One region of the Arthrobacter sp. AOP29-A2-19 genome, then DNA from elsewhere that is predicted to be linked to it. Evidence: riboswitches for the same ligand, from Rfam matches in the RefSeq annotation. Region 1 holds a riboswitch; the other holds the start of a gene.
What was found. Region 1 has a riboswitch for S-adenosylmethionine ahead of AC3ZJJ_RS09510 (bifunctional o-acetylhomoserine/o-acetylserine sulfhydrylase). Riboswitches for the same ligand answer to the same signal wherever they lie in the genome.
Positions count from the first base shown of each region.

Region 1 (7,301 bases):
AACCACGTGAATCCCGGGCCGAGGGCGTGCGGCGCCCGAACGGAGGCGATGGTGAACTCGGCGGGCAGCAGCGGCGCGAGTCCCATCAGGTCCCGCTCGTGCGAGAGGTAGCCGTGGAAGGCGACAATCAGGGGCGTTCCCGCACGCTCCGATTCGGGGCGTGACCAAACAACTACGGGGTTCGAAGACGAATCGCTCATGGCATCCATTGAACCACGTCCAGAGTTGAAGCTTCAACTTTTTTCAAGTCGCGCGGGCTATGTCTCGCATCCGCGCCGCCCCCTTGGGACGATGACCCATGGGTAACATCAGCGACTCCGTTGACGCGCCGGCGGCGCGGGGCGACGCCCGGAATCTCCCGCTGGAGAGACCCCGCCATCCCTGGCGCCGGTTCGTGGCGATCGGAGACTCGTTCACGGAGGGCATCGGCGACCCCGACCCCGCCAGCCCGGGCGGGCACCGCGGCTGGGCGGACCGCGTCGCCGAGGAGCTCAGCCGAGGGGTCCCGGACTTCGCCTACGCCAATCTCGCGATCCGCGGGCGCATGCTGGCGCAGATCAGCGACGAGCAGCTGCAGGCGGCCATCGACCTGCGGCCCGACCTGGTCAGCGTCTGCGCCGGAGGCAACGACGTGATCCGCATTGGCGGCGACCCGGACGCGTTGGGCCAGCGCATGGACAAGCTCGTCGGGACGCTCGCGGCGACCGGGGCCACCGTCGTGCTCTTCACGGGCCCGGACATCGGAGCGACGCCTGTGCTGGGCACCTCACGGGCGCGGGTCGCCATCTACAACGAGAACCTCCGCGCCGTGGCCGCGCGGCACGACGCGGTGGTGGCGGACCTGTGGGCGTTGCGCGAGCTGAACCAGCAGTGGATGTGGGCCCCCGACCGGTTGCACTTCTCGCCGATGGGCCACCACACGATCGCCATGATGGTGCTCGACACCCTCAACGTTCCGCACTCGCTCAGCCCCCTCGAGCCGCGGGAGGCGCAGCCCAAAAGGTGGCGCACTGCCAGGCGCGAGGATCTGGTGTGGGCGCGGACCCACCTGGCGCCCTGGGTCCTGCGCGGGCTGCGGCACCGGTCCACCGGCGACGGTGTGGCACCCAAGCGACCGCTGGCCGCACCGTTCGCCACCGGCTCGGTCGGGGCGGGAGACCCCGCAACGCGGCAGGCCTGATCCGCGTCGACCGGTAGGCCTGCGCCTACCGGTAGAGGTCCCCGCGCAGGCCCTCGCCGAGCTGCTCGATGTCGGTCAGGAACCCGTCGTGCCCCAGCGGCGACGTGATGTAGCGCACCTCCGGCCGTCCGGGGAGCGCCGCCGCCAGCCGTTCGGACTGGGCCGGCCAGTAGAGCCGGTCGCTGTCGACGGCCGCGATGATGAAATCAACTTCGCCAAGCCGGGACAGGGCCTGGTCCACTCCCCCGCGCGAGCGTCCGACGTCGTGGCTCATCAACGCCTCGGTCAGGACCAAATAGCTGTTCGCGTCGAAGCGGTCCACCAGCTTGGAGGCCTGGTGGTCCAGGTAGCTCTCGACTTGGTAGCGGCCGCGCTCCAGGGTCGCCGACCCAAGCGGGTCTTCGCCGCGCTGCGCCTCGCGACCGAACCGCACATCGAGTTCGGGCTCGGAGCGGTAGGTGATGTGCGCGATCCGGCGTGCGATCCCGAGTCCGCCCAGCGGGGCGGTGGCGCCGTAGTAGTCGCCGCCGGAGAACGCCGGGTCCAACCGGATGGCCGCGGTCTGCGCCTGGGCGAACGCGATCTGCTCGGCGCTCGCCTCGGCCGCCGCGGCAATGACCACGCAGGCCCCGACCCGGTCCGGGAACTCCGCGGCCCACTCGAGCGCGCGCGCCCCGCCCAGCGAGCCGCCGAGGACGCTGTGCCAGCGCGCGACGCCCAAGGCGTCGGCCAACCGCGCCTCCGCGCGCACGGAGTCCCGCACGGTGGTGAACGGGAAGCGCGATCCCCACGGCCTGCCGTCGGGATCCGGGGAGGCGGGTCCGGTGGTGCCGTAGCACCCGCCGACCATGTTGGCGGCGACAACAAAGTACCTGTTGGTGTCCAGCGTTTTGCCGGGACCCACAAAACCGTCCCACCAGCCGGGCTCCGCGGCGTCGCCGCGCGCCACGTGCGTGTCTCCGGTGAGGGCGTGCTGCAGCAGGACTGCGTTGGAGGCGTCGGCGTTCAGCCTGCCCCACGTCTCGTACCCGATGGCGAGCTCGGGGAGCCAGCCACCGGTCTCGAAGTGGAAGGCGCCGGTGCGCAGGGTCCGCAGGACGCCGTCGGTCCGCGGACCGACGGCGTCCGGAGCGGAGCGCTCCGACGTCGTGTTGAAGTCGACGCTCACCGAGCCGCCTGCAGGTCCGTCGGCGCGGCGCTGCGGACCACGTCGAATCCGGCCGCGAGGTCGCCGATGATGTCGTCGATGTGCTCCAGCCCGACCGAGAGCCGCACCAGTCCCGGCGTGACCCCGGCGGCGATCTGCTCGGCCTCGCCCAACTGCGCGTGGGTCGTGGACGCCGGGTGGATGACGAGCGAGCGGACGTCGCCGATGTTCGCGACGTTGGAGTGCAGCTCCAGCGCGTCGACGAATGCCTGGCCCGCCTCCGCCCCGCCCGCGAGATCGAACGCGACGACGGCGCCGGTCCCGCGCGGACCGTACTTGCGGCCGCGCTCGAACCACGGGCTGGAGGGCAGGCCCGCGAAGGCCACGGAGCGCACCTCCGGGCGGGCCTCGAGCCACTCGGCCACCCGCTGCGCGTTGGAGACGTGGCGTTCCACGCGCAGGCTGAGCGTCTCGAGCCCCTGGGCGATCAGGAACGCGTTGAGCGGTGCGACGGCCGAGCCGAGGTCGCGCAGGAGCTGGACGCGCGCCTTGAGGATGTAGGCCAGGTTGGCCCCGAGGATCCCACCGACGCCCAGGTCGCGGGCGAACACCAGTCCGTTGTAGGACTCGTCGGGGGTGTTGAAGGTCGGGAAACGCTCGGGATCCCCGGCGAAGTCGAACTTGCCGGAGTCCACGATCACGCCGGCGATGGCCGTGCCGTGGCCGCCCAGATACTTGGTGGCCGAGTGGACCACGATGTCCGCGCCCCATTCGATGGGACGGATCAGGTACGGGGTGGAGAGCGTGTTGTCCACGATGAGCGGGACGCCGGCCTCGTGCGCCACCGTGGCGACGCCCTCGATGTCCAGCACGTCCTGGCGCGGGTTGGAGACCACCTCGCCGAAGAAGGCCTTGGTGTTCGGCCGGACGGCGGCCCGCCACTGGTCGAGGTTGTCGGGGTCCTCCACGAAAGTTGTTTCGATGCCCAGCCGGCGAAGGGTGTGCTTGAACAGGTTCTGCGTTCCGCCATAAAGACTCGGGCTGGCCACGATGTGGTCGCCGGCCTCGGCCACATTGAGGACGGCGAAGGACGTGGCCGCCTGACCGGAGGCCAGGAGCAGCGCGCCGACGCCGCCCTCGAGGTCGGCGATCCGGTTCTCCACGGCCTCCGCGGTGGGGTTGCCGATGCGGGTGTAGATGGGCGCGAGTTCCTGAAGCGCGAAACGGGCGGCCGCGCTCTCCGAGCTCGGGAAAACGAACGACGTCGTCTGGTAGATCGGCAGGGCGCGCGCCCCGGTGGCCGAATCGGGAGTTTGGCCGGCGTGGATCTGGCGCGTCTCAAAGGACCAGTTGGCGGACATTGTGGTGCTCCTCTTCTCTCGAGGGGCCGACCCTGCGGCGAGTCGCCACCAGGGTGGCGCCGCCGGGAACCGACCCGCGCTTGCCCCGCGCCACTTCTTGGCGCCGGGCCCGGTCTTCACCCGGGGCACCCCACCGCGAGTGGAGGGTTGCCGGCCAGCAAACCGGGGTTTAGCGCTGGCACTCATGACCTGAGAACCAGTTTTGCTGAAGCCCCGCCGCCCCGCAAGCCGCACCCCGGGAATGTGACGCGGAATGAATCCACGACACCCCGGGGACACCCGCCTTCAAGTAAGGGGATCCTAAGTCGAGACACACCTCACAAAGTGCCATCATGGGCACATGAGGTTGGACCACGTTTCATACGCTTGCGGACAGGATGGGTTGGCGGCCACCGCCGACCGCATCGAAGACACTTTGGGGATCAAGTCGGTCAAGGGCGGCGTCCATCCCCGATTCGGCACCCGGAACGTCATTTTCCCGTTGCTGAACAACCAGTACCTGGAGGTCGTCGAGGTGCTCGCGCACCCGGCGTCGGACAAGGCGCCCTTCGGCCAGGCCGTGCGCGCGCGCTCCGAAATGGGCGGCGGCTGGATGGGCTGGTGCGTCGCCGTTGACGACCTGGCTCCATTCGAGGAGCGGCTCGGCCGTTCCGCCGTTCCGGGCAACCGAAAGTTTCCGGACGGCCAGGAGCTCACGTGGCAGCAGATCGGGATCAAGGGGCTCATCGCCGACCCCCAAGTGCCCTACATGCTGCGCTGGGACGACGGCACGGAGAACCTGCACCCGTCCAAGGCGCTAGAGCCGGTGGCGCGGATCTCCAGGATCAGCATCGCCGGATCCCGCGACCGGGTGCGCGAATGGCTGGGGACACCGGAGCAGAGCCCGCTCGAGGGAGTCGACGTCGACTGGCAGGCCCCCAACGGCACGCCGGGCATCATGTCCGTCACCTTCGAGACCCCGAACGGCGAAGTCACCCTGTAACCACGGAATCCCGGGCACTTGGGGCACCGCGGGCCGGACAATGGCGTCCGGCCCGCGGTGCTTTAAGCGCCGGTCCCTTAGGTGCCCAGGCCGATGGCCGTGCCGATCAGCGCGTAGCCCACAAAGCCCGCGGTATCCAGCAGGGCGTGGGCGACGACGAGCGGCATCACGCGCTTGAACCGCAGGTAGAGCCAGCCGAAGACCAGGCCCATCAGGAAGTTGCCGACGAAGGGCCCGAACCCCTGGTAGAGGTGGTAGCTCCCACGCAGGACGGCGCTGGCGAGGACTATGGCCCACGGACCCCAGCCGAGGCGCCGAAGGCGGTCGAAGAGATAGCCCACGACGACGGTTTCCTCCAGGACACCGTGGCGGACCGCGGAGAGCACCAGCACCGGAATGGTCCACCAGTAGGGTTCCAGCGCGGACGGAACGATCGCCGTGGTCAGGCCGAAGGCCCGGCCCGCCGCGTAGACCCCCAGCGTGCCCAGGCCGATCACGGCGAAGAGCGCCACCCCCCAGCCGACATCCCGCCAGGGCCTGCGGAGGTCGAAGCCCATGGCCCGGAAGCCGTTGACCCCGGAATGCGCCAGCAGGAAAAAGACCAGCGCCACCGGAACCAGCGCGAACACGATGTCCAGCAGCTGGTACGTCAGATCGAAGTAGGGGCGGTCGCTGAGGGTGTTGTTCATGCTGGTGGTCTGGCCCCCCAGGGGGGCGCGGCTCAGCTTGTCCAGCAGGCTGACTACGGAGTACACGGCCGACTGTCCGAGGGAGAGCCCCAGGATCAGCGCGAGTTCGATCCGCAGCCAGCGGCGGGTCGCGGGTGGTCGCAGGCCGCCCTCTCGGTCGGCCGCGGACGCGGCAAGGGATCCGGTGCTGTCCATGTCATCGATGGTAGCGACTCGGATCCCCCGCCGACGCCGGCTAGTTCAGCGCGGAGATGGCGGCGTCGTAGTCCGGCTCCACCGTGATGTCGGAAACCAGCTCGGAGTGCAGGACGGTCCCGTCCGCGTCGAAGACGACGACGGAGCGCGCGTTGAGGCCGGCCAACGGGCCGTCGACCATCTTGACGCCGTAGGCCTCGGCGAAGTCCGAGCGGAAGGTGGATGCCGCGACGACGTTCTCCAGGCCCTCGGCACCGCAGAAGCGGCCCAGCGCGAACGGGAGGTCGGCGGAGGCGCAGACCACGGTCGCGTTGTCCAGGCCGGCGGCCAGCTCGTTGAACTTGCGGACGCTCGCGGCGCAGACGCCGGTGTCGACGCTGGGGAAGATGTTGAGGACCACGCGGCGGCCGGCGAGGTCGGCACTGGCCACGTCGGACAGGTCGGCGCATGTCAGAGTGAAGTCGGGGGCGGCGGCGCCCTGCGCGGGCAGGTCGCCAATGGTCTGTACGGGGGTTCCCTTGAATGCGGTGTTAGCCATGGTTCCTGTCTACCACGCGCCGGCCCGCCCGCCAGACCGCGTGCGTCAACGGCATCCCGGGCCGGTACGCCAGGTGGGTGGCGCCGGGGGCGTTGAGCAGTTGGAGATCGGCGCGGTGCCCCACCGCGATCGACCCGATGGCGCGGGCGCCGTCGCGGTCCTCGCCCGCGTGCCGGCGCAGCGCCAGAGCCCCGCCCCAGGTGGCGGCCCGAACAGCCTCGGCCACGGAGAGCCCCATCTGCAGCACTGCGGTCGTGACGCAGAAGGCCATCGAGGACGTGTAGCTGGTGCCCGGATTGCAGTTGGACGCCAGCGCCACGGGAATGCCGGCATCGAGCAGCCGCCGGCCGGGGGCCAGGGGTTGGCGTGTGGAGAGGTCGCAGGCGGGCAGGCAGGTGGCCACGGTGCCAGGGTCGCCGGTCCGGTCGGAGGGCCTCCACCCGGCCCAACTCCCGGCCAGCAGTTCGATGTCCGGATCGTCCAAGTAGTTCACGTGGTCCACGCTGGCGGCCCCGAACTCCACGGCGAGGCGCACGCCCGGTCCCGGGCCCAGCTGGTTGCCGTGGACGCGAAGTCCCAGCCCGGCGTCCCGGCAGGCGGCCAGCACGCGGCGGGACTGCTCCTCGGTAAAGGCCCCCCGCTCGCAAAAGACGTCCGCCCAGCGGACGTGCGGGCGGACCGCGTCGAGCATCGCACCGCAGACGAGGTCGGTGTAGCTGTCCGCGTCCGCGCCGGGCGGGACCAGGTGCGCGCCGAGATATGTCACCTCGTCGACGACGGTGGAGGCGATGCGGGCGTGCCGCGCCTCCTCGTCCACGTCCAGCCCGTATCCGGTCTTCGTCTCCAGGTAGGTGGTGCCGCCTGCCGCGGCCTCGGCGGCCCGGCCGAGGACCAGCCGGGTGAGCTCGTAGTCGCTCGCCCCACGGGTCGCGCCGGTGGTGACCGCGATCCCGCCGGCGGCGTACGCATCGCCGGCCATCCGCGCCTCGAACTCCGCCGTCCGGTCCCCCGCGAAAACCAGGTGCGTGTGCGAATCCACCCAGCCCGGCAGCGCGGCGCGTCCCTCGGCGTCGTGGACGGCGTCGGCGGCCGGCGCGTGGGCCGCGGCGCCGACCCACGCGATGCGTTCGCCCTCGAGGACGACGGCCGCGCCGCGCAGCACGCGGTCCTCGCCGTCGACCGTAGTCAGTTCGCCGATATTGGTGATCA
Region 1 is NZ_CM176894.1:2,039,504-2,046,804, forward strand. Features, by position in the region: gene AC3ZJJ_RS09495 (alpha/beta hydrolase) at 1-200, opposite strand, end outside; gene AC3ZJJ_RS09500 (SGNH/GDSL hydrolase family protein) at 299-1,180, shown strand; gene metX (homoserine O-acetyltransferase MetX) at 1,206-2,276, opposite strand; gene AC3ZJJ_RS09510 (bifunctional o-acetylhomoserine/o-acetylserine sulfhydrylase) at 2,345-3,688, opposite strand; SAM riboswitch class IV at 3,760-3,878, opposite strand; gene AC3ZJJ_RS09515 (VOC family protein) at 4,029-4,670, shown strand; gene AC3ZJJ_RS09520 (CPBP family intramembrane glutamic endopeptidase) at 4,748-5,554, opposite strand; gene tpx (thiol peroxidase) at 5,595-6,092, opposite strand; gene AC3ZJJ_RS09530 (amidohydrolase family protein) at 6,085-7,301, opposite strand, start outside.

Region 2 (7,301 bases), 460 kb from region 1:
CGCCGACCCGGCCATGCACCCGGTGATCGACGGCTCGGGAACGGTGCGGGCCGCCCGCCCCGACGGCCCGGCCCGGCTGGGTCCGGGCGCCGAGTTCGGCATGGACATGCGACTGGGGGTGCCGTACCGCATCAGCAACACGGTGGTTGAGTTCGAGGACGGCCGGCGGATCGCCTGGCGCCACTTCAGCGGCCACCGCTGGCGCTACGAGCTGGAGCCGGCCGACGGCGGCACACTGGTCCGCGAGACATGGGACGCCAGCCGGCTCAAACACAAGTGGGTCCTGCGCGTGATGGGCTTCACCAGAAACACCCCGGGCAACATGGAGCGCACGCTCGAGCGCCTGGCCGGCCACTTCGAGGGCCGTTAGGCGATGCTGGTCCCGAAGAGCAGCCCGAGCGCGTAGGTCACGGCGGCCGCGCCGAGGCCGATCGCCAGCTGGCGCAGTCCGCGTTTGGCGGGGGAGGCCCCGGAGAGCAGGCCCACCACGCCGCCCGTCAGCAGCAGCGCCAGTCCCACCAGAACGACGGCGACCAGCACGGCGGTCCCGCCGGTCAGTCCAAGGATGTACGGCAGGATGGGGATCAGCGCGCCGGAGGCGAAGAAGCAGAAGCTGGCGCTGGCCGCGCCCAGGGCCGATCCCACGGTTTCGTGGTCCGCCGCGGTGTCCGCCTCGCGCTCGGGGTGCAGCGACAGCGACGGGTTGCAGTCGCAGCTGAAATAGCCCATCCGCTCCGCGGCGCGGTGCTCGGCGTCCTCGTCGCTCATGCCGCGGGCCTTGTAGACCAGGACCAGCTCGTTGGCGTCGAGGTCCAGGTCGGGTGCCGCGGAGAGCGTGACCTGCGTGGGCTGCGAGGCGAAGAGCAGCTCGCGCTGGGAGCGCACGGAGACGTATTCGCCCGCCGCCATGGACAGGGCCCCCGCCAGCAGGCCGGCGACGCCGGAGAACAGCACCAGCGCGTTGGAGACTCCCGTGGCGCCGATGCCCATCACCAGCGCGAGGTTTGAGACGAGTCCGTCGTTGGCGCCGAACACCGCCGCCCGGAAGTTCCCGGAGAGCCGGTTGCGCCCGCGCGTCGCCAGGCCGCGGACCACCTCCTCGTGCACCAGCTCGTCGGCGGCCATCTGGCGGGTCGCGTCCTGGTCCACGGCATAGGGGGAGTTTCCCTCGGCCCGCTGGGCCAGCGCCAGCACAAAAACCGAGCCGAAGTGGCGGGCCAGGAAACGGAGCAGGATCCGCCGAATGGACGGGCGGACCTTGCGGTCCGCGCGCTCGCCGAGCATGGTTCGCCAGTGCAGTTCGTGGCGCCGCTCGGCTTCGGCGAGGCCCAGGAGGATCTGGCGTTCCTCGCCCTCGCGGTTTGCCGCCAGTTCGCGGTAGACGGCGCCCTCGGCGCGCTCGTCGGCCAGGTACTTGCGCCAACGGCGGACGTCGCGGTGGGTGGGGGTGCGGGAGACGGCGGCGGTCTCGACCGGGCTGGATTGGTCCGGGGTCATCAGGGTCCTTGGGTTCGGTTCGTGTCCCGATTGGTACTCGGGAGGCAACGGCCAAGGAATGTTTGGGGTACGGCAAACCTCGGACCGCCGCCGGCGGGCCGAAGGTCTCGCTCGCCCGGACGCCTGGTCCGGGTGGACTGCCGGGTCACGCGCGGTGACCAGTATGTCGACAAGTCCGCTGCCGCCGTCGTGCCCGTTGCCGGGCCGGGGCGGGCCTGGAACTACTCCCCTTCAGCCTACGAGTATACCCGGGGCGGGCCGTCGGGCGCGGACGGGCAGGTCCAGGAGGGCCAAGGCGGTCGCCGAACCGTGCGGCTCCCCGTGGCGGCGGTCCGGACGGTGAGTGTTCCGCTGCGCGGATCAAAGCGCGGCCGGCCGACGGCGTTGGCCAGGGCGTCGGTGAGCGCCCGGGGTCCTTCGGCCAGGTAGTGGTGCCACCGTCCGTCCACGCGGAGGGAGACGGTGCCCAGGGTGGAGTCGAGGATCGGCACGACGCCGACACCAACGTCACCGTCGTCGTCTTTCTGGCGTGGCTTGCTGGCGGTCACGGGCGGCCTTCCGGTGGACTCTTGCCGCGGGCCCCGCCGCGGCGGCCGCTTCCTCATCCGAACCACCCGTGAACCCGGGGTTGGTGCGCGGCCAGTCGGAGCTTGGCGCCGCATCTCGTGAAGCTGCAGAAATCGTAACCCCGCGCCGGCCGGTGGCCGGAGCGGGGTTACGCGGGTTGGCCGGAGGGGCCGTGTGCGTTGGGCGGCGCGCTACCGGGCGCGGTGCTCCTCGAATTGCACACCCTCGACGTCCACGCGGCCGGCGACGCGTTCCCGCCAGGCGTGGGCGACCTCCTCCCGGGTGGCCGGGGTCAACAGGCTGGCCGCCACGTAGACGACGATCGACGCGGCCAGGCCGAGGTAGATCGGCTCGTTCGCGTAGATGCCGCCGTACTGCTCCTCGGCATTGATCTCCAACACGATCATCGTTGTCAGGGTCACGACGGTTCCGGCGGCCATGGACAGGGCGGCGCCGATCCCGTTGCCGCGCCTCCAGACCAATCCGCCCAGGATCGCGACGAGCAGGCCGCCGACCAGAATGTCGTAGGCGATGGTCAGCGCCGCCACGACGTCCTTGACGATGATGGCCAGGACGATGGAGACGACGCCGAGGCCCAGCACCCAGTAGCGGTTCGCCTGCACGTCGTGCTCCGGGTTCCGGCCCGAGTTCACGTCGATGGTCTTGCCGAACCAGCCGGCGACGAACGGCGTGACGTCGGTGCGCGCGACTGTGGCGGCGGCGATCAACGCGCCGGAGGCCGTGGACATCATCGCGGCGACCGCGGCCGCGAGGACCAGTCCGCCGACCGCGACGGGCAGCAGGTTCATGGCGACCTCCGCGTAGACCACGTCCTTGCCGAGGTTCGCGACGTCGATCTCCGGCAGCGCCACGCGGGCGGCCATGCCGATCACCGCGCCGGCGATGCCGTAGAGGACGCAGTAGATTCCGGCCGTTGCGCCGCCCCACCGGGCCACCGTAGGGGTCTTGGCCGTGAAGACGCGCTGCCAGATGTCCTGGCCGATCAGCAGTCCGAGCGTGTACACGACGAAGTAGGTGACGATCGTCTGCGCGCCGATGCCGTCCCACTGGAAGAAGGACGCCTCGACTCGGTCGCGGATGCCGCCGAAGCCCCCGGCCGCGTTGAGCGCGAACGGCAGCATCAGCAGGAAGACGCCGACGGTCTTGATCACGAACTGCACCTGGTCGGCCAGGGTGATGGACCACATGCCGCCGATCGTGGAATAGACCAGCACGATCGCGCCGCCGATGGCGATGGCGAGCCAACGTTCCCAGCCGAACAGCACCACGAAAATCGTGGCGTAGGCGCCGGTGGAGGTGGCGCAGAGCATCAGCGTGTACGCGAGCATCACGATCGCAGAGGTGTTGGTGGCGTTCTTGCTCCCGTAGCGCAGGGTCAGCATCTGCGAGACGGTGTAGATCTTCAGCCGCTGGAGCGTCGGCGCGAACAGCAGGCTCAGGAGCAGGACGCCGACGCCGATCGCGATGACCAGCCACGCGCCGGAGATGCCCCACCGGTAGCCCAGGCCGACGCCGCCGACCGTGGACGCCCCGCCGAGCACGACGGCGGCCATGGTTCCGGTGTAGAGGAAGGGTCCCAGGCGGCGACCCGCCACGAGGTAGTCGGAGGAGTTCTTGGTCCGGGACTTGCCCCACCAGCCGAAGAGGAGCATGGCGGCCAGATAGGCGATGACGATTGCTGCGTTGACGAATTCCACGGTTGTGCCCTTCGGGAACGGGGAGAGGGGATTTCATCTTGGTAAACAGATGTTGCCCGCTAGGTTAGATGTGATCGGGGTTACCCGTCAATTGACCTAAGCTGGATCACAATCTATTTGCCCCTTTGAGCCCCGGAGACGCCGACGATGAAGGCCCTGCCCGTCGAACCCAGCAACGAGCCCGTGGCCATCGGTTCGCGCATCCGCGCCGCCCGTCACGCGCAGCGCCTGACGATCGAGCAGGTGGCCGCGTCCACCGGCCTGACCAAGGGCTTCCTTTCACGGGTCGAACGCGACCTGACGTCGCCGTCCGTCGCTTCGCTCGTGACGCTGTGCCAGGTGCTGTCCGTCTCCGTGGGGGAGCTCTTCGCCCAGCCGGAGACGCACGTTGTCCGGCTGGCCGACGCCCCGCGCATCTCGCTCGGCGGGCAAGGGATTGTGGAGCGGCTGCTGACCGCGCGCTCCGAGCGGCGCCTCCAGGTGATCCGCGCGGTGGTCGAGCCTCGCGGGAAGGGCGAGGCCGAGCTCTACTCGGTGGACTGCGAGGCGGAGGTGCTGCACGTCGTCTCCGGCCGGTTCGTCATCGTCTTCTCGAACGAGCGCTTCGAACTCGAGGCCGGGGACTCCGTGACCTTCCCTGGGCGCGAGCCCCACTCGTGGGTCAATCCCACGGACGAGGAGACGGTCGTCATCTGGACGCTCGTCCCCGCCGCGTCCCGCTAGGATCCGGCCCTAGTCGGGCGTCAGCGCCGCAGCGCCGCCGGCCGCGGGAGGTCCATTGCCTCCAGCAGGTCGCCCAGCAGGCGGTCGAGCTCGAAGCCGGCCTGCGTGACCTTGTTGATTCCGAAGCCCGCCAGCTGGACTCCTGGCTGCTCGAACGTCAGCACCGTGCCGCCCCGTCTCCCTGCGTGCATCTCCAGCCGCAGCGGAAAGTGGACCATGGTGGCCGGATCGTACCGAAACAGCTGCGCCTGGATGGTGAGGCTGCCGAGCAGGTAGCTGACGCTGTCGGTTCCGCTGCCCGCGAGCCGCATCAGCCGGCCGGGGTCGTTGGTGGCGACGCGGCAGAGCCCGTAGAGGGCCGCGGCCTCGGCGCCGCGGCGGAGGGCGTCCCAGCCGGCGGCCTCCGCGGCCGGGTCCGGCAGGCCGTCGAGGTCCAGCGCCGGAACCAGGTTCTCCAGGCTTCGCCGCAGATCGCGCAGGGACGCCGGGGTGGAGACGGAAATGCGGCGTGCGGAGTACTCGGTGGTGGTCTCGCTGGCCTCGTAGCTCACGGTATCCAACCTATGCGATGCTCGGACCTTGACCGTGACGTACGACGCAAATAGCATTGAAGAAAACGAATGTTGCCCATTTGGCAACATGGGTGGGCGGTGCCCGGCAGGACCGGCCGCCGCCCCGCACACCGATTCGGCGCCGTCAGCGCCACGCGAGGAGAACCATGGAAGAGATCCGCATCGAGGCCAACGGGAACATCGGGCCGATCGACTCCGCCCGGATCCCCCGCTTCGCCGGCGCGGCGACCTACGCCCGCCTGCCGCGGCTGGACCAGGTGGGCGCGGCCGACATCAAGGTGGTCGGCGTCCCCTTCGACGCCGGTGTCTCCTACCGCCCCGGGGCGCGCTTCGGAGCCAACCACGTGCGGGAGTCCTCCCGCCTGCTGCGGCCCTACAACCCGGCCCTGGACGTCAGCCCCTTCGAGAACGTGCAGGTTGCCGACGCCGGGGACATGGCGGTTAACCCGTTCAACATCAACGAGGCGATCGAGACCATCCAGCACAACGCGCTGGACCTCACGGCGGACGGCGCCTCCCTGCTGACCATCGGGGGGGACCACACGATCGCCCTTCCCCTGCTGCGCGCGGCCGCGGAGCGCGCGGGGGAGCCCGTGGCCATGCTGCACTTCGACGCGCACCTGGACACCTGGGACACGTACTTCGGTGCGGAGTACACGCACGGCACTCCCTTCCGGCGCGCGGTCGAGGAGGGCATCCTGGACACGGAGGCCATCTCCCACGTCGGCACGCGCGGGCCCCTCTACGGCAAGAAGGACCTTGACGACGACCGTCGCTTCGGCTTCGGCATCGTCACGAGCGCCGACGTCTACCACCAGGGCGTCGTGGAGGTGGTTGCCAAGCTCCGCGACCGCATCGGCAACCGCCCCCTGTACATCTCGGTCGACATCGACGTCCTGGACCCGGCGCACGCGCCCGGCACCGGAACCCCGGAGGCCGGCGGCATCACGAGCCGGGAACTGCTCGAGATCCTGCGCGGGATGCGCGGGATGAACCTCGTCGGCGCCGACGTCGTCGAGGTTGCGCCCGCCTACGACCACGCGGAGATCACCGGCGTCGCGGCGTCCCACGTGGCCTACGACCTCGTCTCCCTGATGGCGGACAAGCGCGCCACGGAACGGAAGGACGCCTAGTGAACACGAACCAGACCACCGGCACCCTGGTCGGCGCCCCGACGTCGGCCCTCGCCAAGGAAAACCGCAACGGCGGCGACCTGGTGATCGAGACCCTCGAGGCGTTGGGGGCGCGCACCGTTTTCGGGATACCCGGGCAGCACGCGCTGGGACTCTTCGATGCGCTCTCCCGCTCCGGGCTGCACTTCGTCTCCTCGCGCGTGGAGAACAACTCGGCCTTCGCCGCAGACGGCTACTCCCGGGCCACCGGCGAGGTCGGGGTCCTGTTCCTCTCCACGGGCCCGGGCGCGCTGACTTCCCTGGCCGGGCTGCAGGAGGCCTACGCCACCGGCGTTCCCATGGTGGTTGTCGCCAGCCAGATCCCACTGGTCGGGCTCGGCGCGCGGCGCAAGGGGATGCTGCACCAGCTGGACGACCAGAAGGCGTCCGCCGCCAACGTGACGAAGAGCCAGCGCACCGTGCACCACGCGTCAGGCATCCCGTCCGCCATCCAGGACGCCTGGGCGGACGCGATCACCGTGCCGCAGGGGCCCGTGTGGGTCGAGGTGCCGCAGGATGTGCTGCTCGCGCCCGTGTTTGTCCCGCCGGTCGCCGACGCCCTCGCGGAGGCGTACGAGCATCCGCCGCGGGTGGAGCTCATCAACGAGGCCGTCCGGTGGCTTGCCGAGGCCAAGCGGCCGGCGATCGTCGCCGGTGGCGGAGTCCGCCGCGCGGGGGCCAGGGCGGCGCTGCTGAGCGTGGCGGAGAAGCTGCGCGCCCCGGTGGTGTGTTCGCCCGGGGGCAACGGCGCGTTCCCGTGGGAGCACCCGCTGAGCCTGCAGTCGTGGGTCGAGGACCGGCATGTGACGGAGGTCCTCGAGGAGGCCGACGTGCTGATCGTCGTCGGATCTTCGCTGGGGGAGGTGACCTCCAACTACTTCACGCTGGAGCCGCGCGGCCACCTCATCCAGATCGACGCCGAGCCGCGCGTCCTGGAGTCCAACCGTCCCGCGCTGGGAATCCGCGCAGACGCCCGCGCCGCGCTGGAGTACCTGGACAAGGCGCTCGGCGGGCCGGACGGGGACGGCGGCCCGGACTGGGGCGGCAAGTCG
Region 2 is NZ_CM176894.1:2,497,330-2,504,630, reverse strand. Features, by position in the region: gene AC3ZJJ_RS11560 (SRPBCC family protein) at 1-370, shown strand, start outside; gene AC3ZJJ_RS11555 (VIT1/CCC1 transporter family protein) at 367-1,497, opposite strand; gene AC3ZJJ_RS11550 (hypothetical protein) at 1,734-2,045, opposite strand; SAM riboswitch class IV at 2,058-2,168, opposite strand; gene AC3ZJJ_RS11545 (sodium:solute symporter family protein) at 2,256-3,737, opposite strand; gene AC3ZJJ_RS11540 (cupin domain-containing protein) at 3,930-4,505, shown strand; gene AC3ZJJ_RS11535 (hypothetical protein) at 4,526-5,056, opposite strand; gene speB (agmatinase) at 5,224-6,210, shown strand; gene AC3ZJJ_RS11525 (thiamine pyrophosphate-binding protein) at 6,237-7,301, shown strand, end outside.
Region 2: another riboswitch for S-adenosylmethionine. It lies ahead of AC3ZJJ_RS11550 (hypothetical protein); the one in region 1 lies ahead of AC3ZJJ_RS09510 (bifunctional o-acetylhomoserine/o-acetylserine sulfhydrylase).